Regions from separate parts of the Laceyella tengchongensis genome, predicted to be linked through region 3. Evidence: riboswitches for the same ligand, from Rfam matches in the RefSeq annotation. Region 3 holds a riboswitch; each other region holds the start of a gene.
What was found. Region 3 has a riboswitch for thiamine pyrophosphate ahead of QQZ12_RS05235 (thiamine phosphate synthase). Riboswitches for the same ligand answer to the same signal wherever they lie in the genome.

Region 1 (4,630 bases), on a different contig from region 3:
AGCTGGGCTTTGTTTTTAAACAGGAGGGAAGAGCGATGAAGGAAGCATCCACTGAGCGGTATTTTGTGGCTTTGCCCATCCCGGCGGCACAACGAGCCGGATTGAAGGCGTGGGTATACGAAAAGAAGGAAGAATGGCCGTTTACCAAATGGGTGCACGAGGCGGATTATCATCTCACCCTTCAGTTTTTGGGGAATGTTGCTGCGCAGCAACTAAATCAAGTCAAAGAAGCGTTAACGCTGTTGGCACGGGAAACGGTTCCGTTTCGGCTGGCAATGGAGGGGATCGGAACGTTTGGGCGTCCAGATCGCCCCCACATTTTATGGGTAGGTGCAACAGGTGAGCTGGAGCGCTTGCATGCTCTGCAATCGCTGGTGACAGCTAGAATGCGTCCACTCGGCTTTAAGCCCGATGATCGTCCATACCGCCCACACATCACCTTGGCCCGTAAATACCGACAAAGTCGGTTTCCCTATGATCGCCTGAACGAAATAAGCTTGTCGCCAGAGATTGAAGAGCCTTGGTTGGTAGAGGGCGTGGTCTTGTACCGCTCCCACTTGGGTCGCATTCCCATGTATGAGGCAATCGGCTGGTATCCATTTGAACATAAAAAAGAAGAAACGCCGTGATCAGCGTTTCTTCTTTGTTGTTGGCAGGGTTACTGGTATAAAGAGGAACCTTTCTCTTTAAATTCCTCCGCTTTTTCCTTCAAGCCTACTTCCGCTGCTTCGGCCAGACTTAACCCGTTTTGCTCGGCATATTCGCGAATATCTTGCGTAATCCGCATGCTGCAGAACTTGGGGCCGCACATGGAGCAGAAATGGGCCGTCTTGGCCGGTTCCGCTGGCAAGGTTTCATCATGGTATTCCTGCGCCCGTACGGGATCGAGAGAGAGGTTAAACTGGTCGCGCCAGCGGAACTCAAACCGCGCTTTGGACAAGGCATCGTCCCGTTTTTGGGCGCCAGGGTGGCCTTTCGCCAGATCGGCGGCATGAGCGGCGATTTTGTACGCGATTACCCCTTCTTTGACGTCTTCTTTATTAGGTAACCCCAGATGCTCTTTCGGGGTGACATAACAAAGCATGGCTGTCCCGAACCAACCGATCATTGCCGCGCCGATGGCTGAAGTGATGTGATCGTAGCCTGGCGCGATGTCGGTCGTCAATGGGCCTAGCGTGTAGAAGGGAGCTTCTTGGCACACTTCTTGTTGAATGTCCACATTTTCTTTGATTTTATGCATCGGCACGTGGCCAGGCCCTTCAATCATCACTTGCACATCGTATTCCCAAGCGATCTTGGTCAGTTCGCCCAAGGTATACAGTTCAGCCATCTGCGCCTCATCATTGGCATCCGCAATCGATCCGGGACGCAATCCATCTCCGAGAGAGACGGAAATATCATAGCTCCGCAGGATCTCGCAGATTTCCCGGAAATGCGTGTACAAGAAGTTTTCCTGGTGATGGGCGAGACACCAAGCTGCCATAATCGAACCGCCGCGAGACACAATACCTGTCGTACGGTTGGCAGTGAGCGGGATGTATCGCAACAATACACCCGCATGAATGGTGAAATAGTCAACGCCTTGCTCGGCTTGTTCGATCAGCGTGTCGCGGTACATTTCCCAAGTGAGCTTGGCCGGATCGCCACCCGCTTTTTCAAGCGCTTGGTAAATAGGCACGGTGCCCACTGGCACGGGTGAGTTGCGGATGATCCATTCCCGGGTGTTGTGGATGTTTTTCCCTGTGGATAGATCCATGATCGTGTCAGCACCCCACAGGGTAGCCCAAGTCATTTTTTCCACTTCTTCTTCAATGGAAGAGGTTACGGCGGAGTTACCGATGTTGGCGTTGATTTTGACGTGAAAATTTTTGCCGATAATCATCGGTTCCGCTTCTGGATGGTTGATGTTGCTCGGAATGATTGCGCGTCCGCTAGCCACTTCTTCCCGAACGAATTCAGGCGTCACATTTTCACGGATAGCGATAAATTCCATCTCCGGCGTGATGATGCCCTTACGCGCGTAGTGCATCTGGGTTACGCTTTGGCCAGGGCGCGCGCGCAATGGGTGTGAACCCGTTTGGGGAAAGGTGCGGAAGAGATTCGCTTTTTCCTCGGATTTGAACCCATTGTCAATCGGTTGCACCTTGCGGCCTTCGTATTCTTCCACGTCCCCGCGTTCCAGAATCCATTGCCGCCGCAGTTTGGGCAAACCTTGCTCCAAATTGATCGGAGCGTCTGGATCGGTGTACGGGCCGCTGGTATCATAGACGCGCAACGGTTCATTTGGGGTTTCTCCCTGGGCATGGGCGGTCGGTGACAATCGAATCTCCCGCATTGGCACCTGAATGTCCGGGCGTGAACCGGGCACATATACCTTGCGGCTATTTGGAAAAAAATATCGTTCCATATCACAACACTCCTTGCGCTCTTGTTCGGACGGTCATATGGACAGGAGTTTGGCGCGCAGGGGCAAACGGAGGCGATGGTCGGGGGGCGATTGGAAATGGCGGTGCGTGCAAGCGCATCCGACCTGTGCGGCGAGTCGATGCGCCGTGAGGAGAATGCGGTGGTGTGTATGTGTGCATAGAAAAAGCCATACGCCCAGCGCGTATGACTTGAATGGTCAAAGTGTGAAGGAGCGCATCATAGCGGAAAATCCGTCGACAAGCGGTCTTGTCCCGACAAGGATCCCACAATGAAGCGGTTCCAACCCATCCCTACGCTGGCATTACCCAGATCAGGTTAACCGGTCGGCGGCAGAGTGCTCCGCCCTCTCAGCCTGGCTTACTCCAAGCTCCCGTCTTTCACATATGAAGGTGTCCAAAATTAAAGTATCATGACAATAATTTTCTGTCAACAAAGAATAGGTATGCCGTTCACATATTTGTCATTATTTTGCGAAAAAAGCGGGTTGGTGCCTGATTTTATCAAGCTATACTTAAATTGTAAGTGTTTGGTTGGAGAGTGAAATTTATTCTGGGATTAGAACATAAACATACACAATCATACATGGAATTTCAGCGTAATTGGGTTAGGAAGGGATGGGTGAATCATGCGGATTGAATGGTCTCATGTCAGAAAATGTTATGAAATATCTGATACACGGACCCGCCCAGCTCGGAACCAAATGAAAAACATCGGCTTACTTGATTTTTCAGCATCGGTCAGTGAAGGGATCACAGTGGTTCTAGGGCCGCGGGGAGCGGGCAAGTCCACTTTGCTCCGGGTGACGGCGACAGTGATGGTGCCGGATGATGGCAATGTGCTGTATCAACTGACGGACAAAGAAACGGTGGAATGGTCGCGGGGACGCTTGATGGCATCGGGAATATCCAGTGTGTCGCCGCTCAAACAAATCATTAGCTATATTCCGCATGCTAAGCAGCTTGACAATGACATGACCGTGGAACAGTCGCTGATCATGCAAGCGCGGAGCAAGCGGGTGTTGCGGTCTCGCAAACGGGCGATGGAACTGCTGACGCGTTGGGGATTGGCCGGTGTGCGCCATACGCCGTTGTACCAACTGCGCGGTGGGGCGCTGAAGCGCTTTTTATTGGCGCACGGATTGATCGGCAAGCCGCGCATATGGATCTTGGACGAGCCTACAGAGGGGCTGGACCCTTTGGGGCGGGCATTGTTGTGGCAAGAATTGCGGCACCCGTCCAAAGGCCGGATTACGCTGATCGCCACAGAACGGGATATGGCTTTGGCTGAACTGGCCGATCAATTGATTTTGATGGAATGTGGCCAATGCCGGCGTCACGGCAAGCGAAAATGGCTGACTGCTGGTGTTAAGGAAGGCACGGTTAGTGCATGGTATCGGACGATGCAGACTTTTTCCTATCAACAAGAACGATAACGGGATGAGGGAACCAGCATGGCAGAATTGGAATTAAGGCTGGCGGAGACGGATGAGGAAAGACAGTGGCTGGAAGCGTTATGGAAAAAGGAATGGGGCGGAACGACGATGATCACGCGCGGGCGTAGCACCGCTTTGGCGGATGTGCAGGCAGTGATCGCCTACAGTGGCGGGGAACCCGTGGGAGCGGTCACTTGGCGCATGGACGAACAAGATGCCGAACTGATGAGCCTCAATGCCTTTCGGGAAGGTCAAGGCATCGGCGGGGCATTGCTGGCACGCGCAGAGCAGGAAGTGAAATCCATGGGGACGACGCGCCTGTACCTGATCACCACCAATGACAATCTGCATGCGCTTGCTTTTTATCAAAAGCAGGGCTATCGGTTGGTGCGCCTGTTTCCAGGGGCTGTCGATGCCGCACGCCGGATGAAGCCGACCATTCCGGTCATCGGGCACCATGGGATTCCTTTGCGCGATGAGTTAGAGCTGGCGAAGGCATGGTGACGGCGAATATGCAAGGTGTGGCAACGCCCCCACTTGACGGTGTGCGTGAAGGGGGGGAGGGTTGCCTTTTGACTGGTGAATTGGCTCGCGCAAGGCTTTGTTTTTTAGAAAGCAAGCTGGATTTCCATAGCGAAGGTTGTTCACGCGAACAGCAATGAGAGGAGATTACCCATCGCCTCGATGGTCATGGGGATCGCATAGTTGAACATAGGTCCGAAGACAAATTGACCTAGCGGTGTGATGGCCAAGATAAGAAATACAAAAATG
Region 2 (4,630 bases), on a different contig from region 3:
TGCTTGCCAACGCCCGGATGAAAGCCACCCGCTGCTGCATGCCCCCGCTTAGCTCGTGCGGATAGCGGTCGGCTACCTCGGCTAATCCAGCCCCCCGCAACAAATGTGTGAGTTGCGTCGGGTCCTTGTGCCCGCTTAGTTCTTGGGCCAAGCGCACATTATCAAGAATCGTGCGCCACGGCATCAGCGAGGGCTGTTGTGGCATGTATGCCAAGTGGCCACGCTCGCCGTTGATCCGTTGGCCGTCCAGGAGAATTTCTCCCACTTGCGGGCAGTGCAGGCCTCCCAGCAAATAAAATAACGTACTTTTGCCACTCCCGGAAGGGCCGATCAATGAGACGAACTCCCCTTGACGCACAACAAAATGAAGGTCGTCGATCACAGGACGTTGTCCATAAGCGAAGGAAAGGCCAGTTACTTCCAGCTTCATCGGGGTGTCCCTCCCTTCACTTGCGGGCGCCATCGAACCACCAGCCGCTCGATGAGACAGATGGCGGCGTACAGAAGCAAGCTCACTCCGGCGATGAAAAACATCGCCAAAAAGACCCTGTCCGTGCGGAAAGATGCGGAGGCGAGTTGCATCATAACGCCGAGCCCTTCTTTGGCTCCCAGCCATTCGGCGATCACGGCGCCCATCACGCTGTAGGTGGCCGCCAGTTTTAGGCCGGAGAAAAAGGCAGGCAAGGCGGAAGGCCATTCCAGCTTGCTAAAGCGTTGCCAGCGTGTGGCTCCGGCCATTTCCATGTAGATGAGCAGGGTGCGGTCGGTCTGTCGGAACCCGTCCATCGTAGATACGGCGATCGGAAAGAAGCAAGCGATCGCTACCACCAAGATTTTGGGCATGTCGCCAAAGCCAAGCCACATGATCAAGAGCGGCGCCAAGGCGATCATCGGCACGTTTTGCGACAATACCACCAGCGGTTGGAACATGGCGCGCAACAAAGGTGACAGATGAAAGAGCGTGGCGAGGAGCAGTCCAGCCACAAGACCAAAGCCCAGTCCGCTCAAGGCGATTCCCACTGTCGCCCCAAGGTGTTCCAGCGTCCGATCCACAGACGCCGTCCAAGCCTCATATACAGCGGAGGGCGCTGGCAACAGCCACGCTTCCACCTGTTTGGTGCGCACGGTTAGTTCCCATCCGGCTAACAACAACAAAATCATGCCGAATGGGGCCAACGCTTTACTGTTTTTCATCATATTTGCCTGTCAACCCGCGGATCGATGCGCCGGCGGGATTAAAGTAGATTTTCACCTGATGCAACACGCTGGGACAGCCCATTTCGATCATGGCCTCATTCATGCGCTCGATAATCGCCAACAGCTCAGGCAATTCCCCTTCCATCGTCGTTTCCAGCGGGCCGACGCGGTAAGGCACCCTGCTTGCTGAATGATTTCGATCGCTCTGTCTACATAGGGGATGACGCTCTCCCCATTTGGGGTATGCGGCAGAATCTGCACGCTCACTAGCGCTTGTGCCATTTTCATTTACCCCCCTCAGGTAGAAAGGCATTGGTAAACGCTTGCTCAGGTTGAAACGTGCCTTCCAGCAAGCCGTGTTGTTTCATCCATTCGGCGTAACCAGCCCACACTTCTTTCTTTTGCACGCCCCAAGCGGGAGCATCTCCTTGGTAGCGCGGGCTTAACCAGGCTTGGCTCTTATGCACCAGTTTCGGGTCGAGGTCAGGTTCCGCCCGGCTCAGGATGTCGGCGGCTTCCTGCGGCTGTTTAATCGCAAATTGGTATCCTTGGCTGACTGCTTTCATGAATGCTTTCACGGTCGCGGGGTCCTGTTTGATCTTCTGCTCGTTGGTGATCAGGACAGGAGTGTAATAATCTAGCTCTTTGGCATAATCAGTGAGATAGATCATGTTCAGTTTTTGGCCCTTCAACTCCGCTTCGATGCCAGTCCATCCATAATAAATCCACATGAAGTCCACATTTCGTTTTACCGCAGTGAAGAAGTCCGTGTTTCCAGTGTTGATGATATTCACTTTGTTCACATCGGCCTGTTCCCGTTGCATCAATGAAGCAAGCATCTGCTTTTCCACCGGCGAGCCAAATCCGCCGTAGGTCTTGCCTTCAAAACCCTTCGGTTTTTGGATGTTTTTGGAAACAGGGGACGCAAAACCAGACGTATTGTGCTGGATCACTGCGGCGATTGAAACAATCGGTACCTTTTGCACGCGGGCTTGTGTGACGGCTTCTTGGTAGCTCACGCCGAAATCAGCTTTGCCGCCGGCCACCATTTGCTCCGCTCCGCTTTCACCTGGTTGGATGATGTCCACATCCAATCCGGCTTGTTTGAAATACCCTTTCTCTTTGGCCACATAAAGGCCGGTGTGGTTGGTGTTGGGAGTCCAATCAAGGACCAAGGTGATCTTCTTTCCTGTGTTTTGCCCATCTGTCGTCCCGGACGATGCAGGGTTGCCGCAAGCCACGGCGGACAGGCAGAGAGCAATGGTAAGTCCGATCTTCCACCATTGTTTCTTCATTAACAACCGCTCCTTTTCTTTTCACCAGGCTCCCTGATGTGCCCATGGAGGTGGTAATAGCGTTTTCATGCTTTGGCCAGCGCGCGCAACAAAAAAAACGCCCCCTGACCGGGAGGCGTTGGTTTAGCCAGACAGATATGTCTATCACAATCCAAATCCCTACGCCGGCATTACCCGGATCAGGTGAAAGGGTCTGTGTGTCGGCACACACTCTCAGCCGGCCATTATCCAGCTCCCCCATGGGTTTGTATGTTGTTTCGGGCTCATTATACGGAAACTCTTCCTGCTTGTCCATAGGGATTTATGTGCAGAGACAAGAAGCGGTGCGTTTCGTTTCCGAGGTGAGCGTGATATACTACATCCATCAGCCAGCCTCCCCAAGGCGGCCGCGTATCACCGCCAGCCACTTGAGGAGCGATCGACTCACACTCTGAGATGAAGGATTGAATCGGTTCATGGAACAAGAAAACAAAGCTTCATTTACACACACTGTCACTTCCCAGGAAGACGGCCTGATGCTTCATCAAGTGTTGCGCCGCCAATACCGCTTTTCCAGGCGCTTTATGACGCGGATGAAGCTAAACCGCCTGGTGACGGTAAATGGGGAGTTCATCTATTTTACGGCTCGGGTCAAGGCCGGCGATCAGATCGTGATCCGCATGCAAACGGAAGAGACGGATCATATCCCTCCTCAGCCCGTCGATTTCACCGTTGTTTACGAGGATGAGGATCTCATCGTCATTGACAAACCGCCTGGCTTGGTGGTCCATCCGACCAGGGGGTATCCAGACGGAACCTTGGCCAACGGCTTGATGCAGTATTGGTCTGAGCGAGGGGAGAAACACCGTATGCGCCCGGTCACCCGGCTGGACCGTGACACTTCCGGCTTGTTGGTCGTCGGTAAACATGCTTATGCCCACGCTTTTTTGGCCGAGCAGATGGCGGAGAAACGATATGAGCGTGTTTATCTGGCTTGCACACATCACCGCTTTGCCAGTGACCGAGGTACGATCGACAAAGCGATTTACATCGATTCTGAACAGAAAATCAGTCGCACGGTCAGCGAGTCCGGTGAAGGGTATCCGGCGGTGACCCATTATGAAGTGGTGGAACGGATGGCTGCGGCCACCTTGGTGCGGCTCTCACTGGAAACGGGTCGGACGCACCAAATCCGCTTGCATCTCGCTTCTATCGGCCATCCGATCATCGGTGATGACGTATATGGCACAGGTGGGGACCAAGATTTGATCGCCCGGCAAGCCCTGCATGCCACTTACTTGAAATTGTTTCATCCTCGTCGGAAAGAATGGATGGCTTGGGAATCTCCATTGCCTGCCGACATGCAGCAACTCGTGGAGCGGTTGCGACAATCTGACAGCAGGAGTTGAGGAGTGCGGCGGTTCCAACACCGTTCTCCTATGTGTTCAGCATGACGAGGTATTTATTAAAAAAAGTGAGTTTATGTATTCTGCCCAGCCAACCTGACAAAGGTAAAGGTAATGTGAGCGCCAGTCTGACACGCCCATCTGCGGTGGTCAGGCTTTTTTAGTTTATTCGTTCCGAATAAATTGATTATTTAAATTAATTAACGAATATTTTATGTAATCTTTATAGAACTAATGTTTTTAATATTATACAATTGGATTGGATGCGCTTATCTCAGCAACGTTTTTGCTCTAAAGCAAGAAATCATTGTTGTTTTACCTTTGTTACAAGCAGGGTTGCTTGAAAATTTATGGAAATTTTCACAAAAGCGACAAAGGGATAAGCGGATGCCGTTTTCATTAAAAATGGAGGGATGTTACATGCAAAAGCGCCGGCAAGTGTGGTTGATGTTGCTGGTCAGTGTGTTGCTGATCATGCCATACCAAACGGTTGGAGCTACCGGGAAAATTCCTGATCCGCAACCGATGGGGCAAGTCTCCTTCGACGGGGCACAAATGGAAGCGCTACCAGCACCGGGCAACAGCACCGCTCCGGGAACTTGGTTCATCGGGGCTACCCCGGCCAATGCTGACCTCAGCAAGCCACCGATCGTCTTTGTGCAAGGCTTGCACAGCAGGGCGCAAAGCTGGTGGGAAGAAACCAACTACCACGGTGTGAATGATATGTATGAAACCGCATACAACAAAGGGTAT
Region 3 (4,630 bases):
CCGCCGAATTGTTGGTGGAAGTGATCAAAACACTGGACGCTGCCAAAATGAAGGAGATGACCCGTTTTATCTGACCCATTCCTTCTTTTAAAACAAGCTTGTCTTTGTTAAGATGAGAGCGAATCATCTTAAAAGCGGAGGCGATCCAGTTGCAACATCATGTTGAAGCCATTGGTCATATGGAGCGGGTCGTGGCTGAAGCGCCCGTCTGGTCCATCACTCAGATTAAGGACCAATTGGGGGCCTGGGAACGGGTGTATCTTGTTTTTGTCGATGTGTTGAAAGGGTTTTGCGATGTGGGGCCTTTAGCCAGTCCGCGCGTGCGCGAAATGGTGAAGCCGGTGTCAGAGCTAGCCCAAACGCTAATAGCGCAAGGCTTGCCGACGGAAAATATCATTTTCCTCAATGACGACCATCCGGCTGACGCAATTGAATTCACCGCATTTGCTCCCCATTGCGTGCAAGGCACAGTGGAGGCGGAAGTGGTGGATGAATTGAAGCCAGTCTTTGACGCGCCGGGTGTCCAATTGTTCCGCAAAAACGCCACCAACGGGTTGTTTGGAGTAAATCGAGAAGGCGTCCGGTTTTGCGACTGGTTGGACCAGGTTTTCGCCGCCGGCCCCAGCTCTTTTATCGTGGTAGGAGATTGCACCGATTTATGCATTTACCAAAATGCGATGGGCATTCGGTTGCTAGCCAATCAAGTTAACGCCCAAACGCAAGTGATTGTCCCTGTTTCCCATGTGCGGACATACGATTTGCCGGTGGAGACGGCCGAGCAAATTGGGGCGATGGCCCATCATGCGGACCTAATGAACACCGTTTTTCTTTATCACATGCAGTTGAACGGGATTAAGCTTATCTCCGGCTTCACCGACTGACCATGGGCGGGATCGCATCTTTTGCTGGACGGGAAAGTATGATATTCTTAAGTTGTTTGTACGTATTGGGTAAACGGGGTTAGACCATGGAACAAACATTACTGGAGCTGTTACAACAATACGGGTATATCGGGATTTTTTTCTTTTTAGTGTTGGGGATCGCGGGATTGCCGTTGCCTGATGAGATCATGATGACGTTTCTCGGTTATCTCACCTCAACGGGTCAACTTAATCTCTACCTCGCTTTCCTCAGTTCGTTCTTGGGATCGGCTTGCGGAATCAGCATCAGCTATTATTTGGGGGTGCGCTTGGGGTATCCGTTCCTCAAGAAATACGGTGGCAAGATTTTTATTACGCGCCGCCGCTTGCGTATCACACAACTCTTGTTCCGCAAGTATGGAAACTGGTTGCTATTTGTTGGATATTTCATTCCTGGCGTACGCCATGTCACCGCTTACCTCGCCGGTATTTCCAAGATATCGTTAGCCCGGTTTTCCCTGTTCGCCTATACGGGGGCGTTTTTTTGGTGCGCCACCTTTATCGGTCTGGGGCATGTGCTTGGCGCGAATTGGGAAATGGTTTTCGGTGTGATGCACAAATACGGCGCCCGATTGTTATGGATTGTGCTTCCCGTTGTGGTGATCTGGTTGGGTTGGTACTTATGGAACCAAAACAACAACAACTCCTATCACACGAAGCAATAAATAGCAAAGCAACACACCATCACATGTTGACGTGATGGTTTTTTCATGGGGGAGGGCTAAACAATGGCTAAAGTGAGTATCCACATCGCCGGACAGACGAAAGAAATGGAAGTGGCTGAAGGAGCCAACCTTTTGCTGGAAGCGGCGTCGCGGTCGATTCCGATTCCGTTCAAGTGCACGACGGGTCGGTGCGGGACGTGCCGCGTGCGTGTGATCGAGGGTAGCAGTCAATGCAGTGATTACACAGAGCCGGAATTGCACCATTTGAATGAAACGGATTTGGCGTCCGGCCGGCGTCTGGCATGCCAAACGTTTATTCATGGCGATGTCGCCATAGAAATCCCTTAAGGAGCGAGTAGCCGATGATGCGCATACTGGACATGAAAGATCCGGTTACATTAAGTCGGATCGTGGAGATCCAACAACGAGCCTACCGTATTGAGGCCGAGATCATCGGTTGTGATCAATTGCCGCCGCTAAACGATACAGAAGATTCGCTGAAATGCTCGCCGGAAACCTTTATTGGTTATTATGAGCAGGATGTGCTGGTCGGCGTCCTTTCATATGAACAGAATGGGCAGCTGGTAGACATTTGCCGGTTGGCGATTCACCCGGCGTACTTTCGGCGGGGAATTGCTTCGCGCTTGCTATCGCACGCCTTGGAACTGGATGGTGCCGCCATCTGGGAGGTGCAAACGGGACAAGCCAACCGCCCTGCAATCAACTGTTACTTAAAGCATGGATTTACGATCGTGGAATCATTTGCTACGCCAGAAGGGATACAATTAGTGAAGTTGAGAAAATAATCGTTTTGATTTAAAATGAGATTGGACAAATGAATAAGTTGTCGTACCACTAGGGGTGCACAGGTTGTGCTGTGCTGAGAGGAACAAGTCGGTTCCAACCCTTTGAACTTGAACTGGGTAATGCCAGCGAAAGGAAGTGGGGAAGATCGTGAACCCTTTTTTGATCAGTAGCCCGATATCCCCATGGATATCGGGTTTTTTATGTTGTGGTGATGAAATTGGAATTGCACGTGATTTCAAGTTCTAAGCAGACCGTGCAGGAGTTGGCGCGATGTTGGCTTCGACTCGTGCCGGAGGTGGATTGGTTTCATTTGCGGTACAAGCAGCTGTCGGATGACGAGTTGATGCAAAGAGCCAAAGCGCTGTTGTCTGCTGGCATTCCGGCGAAATCGTTGATCGTCAACAGTTCCGTGACCGTGGCGGAAGCGCTGGGACTGGGGGGGATTCATCTTCCTGAGCGGATGCCGTTTCCGCCCGCTATGTCCCCGGCGATTCGGGTGGGAAAGTCGGTTCATTCATTGGCGGCGGCGGAGCGGGCCGCGGACGAAGGTGCCGACTATCTGATGGTCGGCCATATCTTTCCTTCTGCTTCCAAACCGGGATTGCCGCCGTTGGGAAGCGGCCAGCTGCGGGTGTGGGTGGAACAGGTTAAGATCCCGATGATTGCCGTCGGAGGCATCGGCACGGGCAACGTGGCAGAGATCAAGCGTGCCGGTTGCCATGGCATCGCTGTCATCTCTGCGGTGGTCGATCATGAACAGCCGGAGCGTGTGGCCAGAGAGCTGAGAAGAAGGTGGGAAAATGCAGACTGCTGAGGTGTTGATTATTGGGGGAGGCGTGATGGGATGCTCCATCGCCTTTCATTTGGCCCGACGGGGGATCAAAAGCGTGGTCGTCGAGCGAGACGCAATTGGGAGCCACGCTTCATCCGCGGCGGCGGGCATGCTGGGAGCGCAGGTGGAGATGGATGAACCCGGGCCCTTGACCGAGTTTTGTTTACAGAGCCGCTCGATGTTCCCGGCGTTGCAAGCGGAGTTGCTAGAACGGACCGGGGTGGACATTGAGTTGAACCGGGCCGGGTTGCTGAAGGTGGCCCGGTTTGAAGAGGATGTGAAGCGTTTGCGGGAGCGTCAGGCATGGCAAACCGCTTATGGGCAGACTGCGCGTTGGCTGGAGCCGGAGGAATGTTTGGCGCTCGAACCGAGTCTCCACCCGGAAGTGAGGGGAGGATTGTACCTACCAGAGGATTGGCAGGTATCCGCTCCCAAGTTGACACAGGCATTGGCGTCAGCGGCGAAACGGCTGGGGGCCAATCTGGTGGAAGGCACCGAGGTACGGGCGATTGAGCATAGCCCCGACGGGACGTGGCACGTTGATACCGCGCAGGGGCATTGGATTGCGGACTGGATTGTTATCACCGCAGGGGTATGGAGCCAGTCCATCGCCCAGAAATTGGGTTGGCATTTGCCGATGACGCCGGTCAAGGGGGAGTCATTGGCATTGCGACCAAAACAGCCGCTGTTCAGCCGGACGCTGTATGGCCCGGAGTGTTACCTTGTGCCCAAGGCCAATGGTGAAATCATTGTGGGTGCGACGGAACGGGATGGGGCATGGGACGAAGAGGTGACCGCCGAAGCTGTGCAGAGATTGTTGCAATCTGCTTTTAATTTGGTGCCTAGATTGCGGGATAGTCTGCACACCCGTAGTTGGGCCGGATTGCGGCCCGGTACGCCAAACCGTTTTCCCTATGTCGGGCAGTTGGGCGATGAGAACCGGGCAGTGATTGCGACTGGTCATTACCGGAACGGCATTTTGCTCAGCGCTGCCACAGGCGATGCCGTTGCTCGACTGCTTCTGGGAGAGCCAGTACCCGAATTGGCCGCGTTTGCCCCGATGAACCAGGCGGATGTACAGAAGTGGGAGGAGGGATAAATGTGATCATTCAGTTGAATGGAAAGTCATTCACTGTGGCTGAAGGCACCGAGACGGTGGCTGATTTGGTCGCCGCCTTAAATTTGGCGTCGCGCATTATCGTCGTGGAACACAATCGGACGGTATTGACGCGGGACGATTATCCGCGTGTGGGATTGCAAGATGGAGATCAAGTAGAGATTGTTCAATTTGTAGGGGGAGGATGAGCCACATGCTCAAAATAGGAAATCATACATTTCATTCTCGTCTGTTTTTGGGAACTGGCAAATTCCCATCGTTTGAGGTGCAAAAAAAGGCGGTGGACGCA

Region 1: linked by a shared signal. The riboswitch ahead of thiC (phosphomethylpyrimidine synthase ThiC) and the one ahead of QQZ12_RS05235 (thiamine phosphate synthase) in region 3 are both predicted to bind thiamine pyrophosphate.
Region 2: linked by a shared signal. The riboswitch ahead of QQZ12_RS10530 (ABC transporter substrate-binding protein) and the one ahead of QQZ12_RS05235 (thiamine phosphate synthase) in region 3 are both predicted to bind thiamine pyrophosphate.

What each region holds. Positions count from the first base shown of each region.
Region 1 is NZ_FXTU01000004.1:269,231-273,860, forward strand. It holds gene thpR (RNA 2',3'-cyclic phosphodiesterase) at 36-629, shown strand; gene thiC (phosphomethylpyrimidine synthase ThiC) at 659-2,407, opposite strand; TPP riboswitch at 2,698-2,811, opposite strand; gene QQZ12_RS10755 (ABC transporter ATP-binding protein) at 3,053-3,859, shown strand; gene QQZ12_RS10760 (GNAT family N-acetyltransferase) at 3,878-4,363, shown strand; gene QQZ12_RS10765 (site-2 protease family protein) at 4,504-4,630, opposite strand, start outside.
Region 2 is NZ_FXTU01000004.1:223,316-227,945, forward strand. It holds gene QQZ12_RS10515 (ABC transporter ATP-binding protein) at 1-430, opposite strand, end outside; gene QQZ12_RS10520 (ABC transporter permease) at 427-1,197, opposite strand; partial or broken gene QQZ12_RS10525 (thiamine-binding protein) at 1,181-1,479, opposite strand; gene QQZ12_RS10530 (ABC transporter substrate-binding protein) at 1,482-2,492, opposite strand; TPP riboswitch at 2,632-2,741, opposite strand; gene QQZ12_RS10535 (RluA family pseudouridine synthase) at 2,948-3,880, shown strand; gene QQZ12_RS10540 (esterase/lipase family protein) at 4,298-4,630, shown strand, end outside.
Region 3 is NZ_FXTU01000002.1:338,459-343,088, reverse strand. It holds gene QQZ12_RS05260 (M42 family metallopeptidase) at 1-74, shown strand, start outside; gene QQZ12_RS05255 (isochorismatase family protein) at 150-881, shown strand; gene QQZ12_RS05250 (DedA family protein) at 968-1,585, shown strand; gene QQZ12_RS05245 (2Fe-2S iron-sulfur cluster-binding protein) at 1,649-1,933, shown strand; gene QQZ12_RS05240 (GNAT family N-acetyltransferase) at 1,948-2,391, shown strand; TPP riboswitch at 2,433-2,543, shown strand; gene QQZ12_RS05235 (thiamine phosphate synthase) at 2,604-3,206, shown strand; gene thiO (glycine oxidase ThiO) at 3,193-4,323, shown strand; gene thiS (sulfur carrier protein ThiS) at 4,326-4,529, shown strand; gene QQZ12_RS05220 (thiazole synthase) at 4,535-4,630, shown strand, end outside.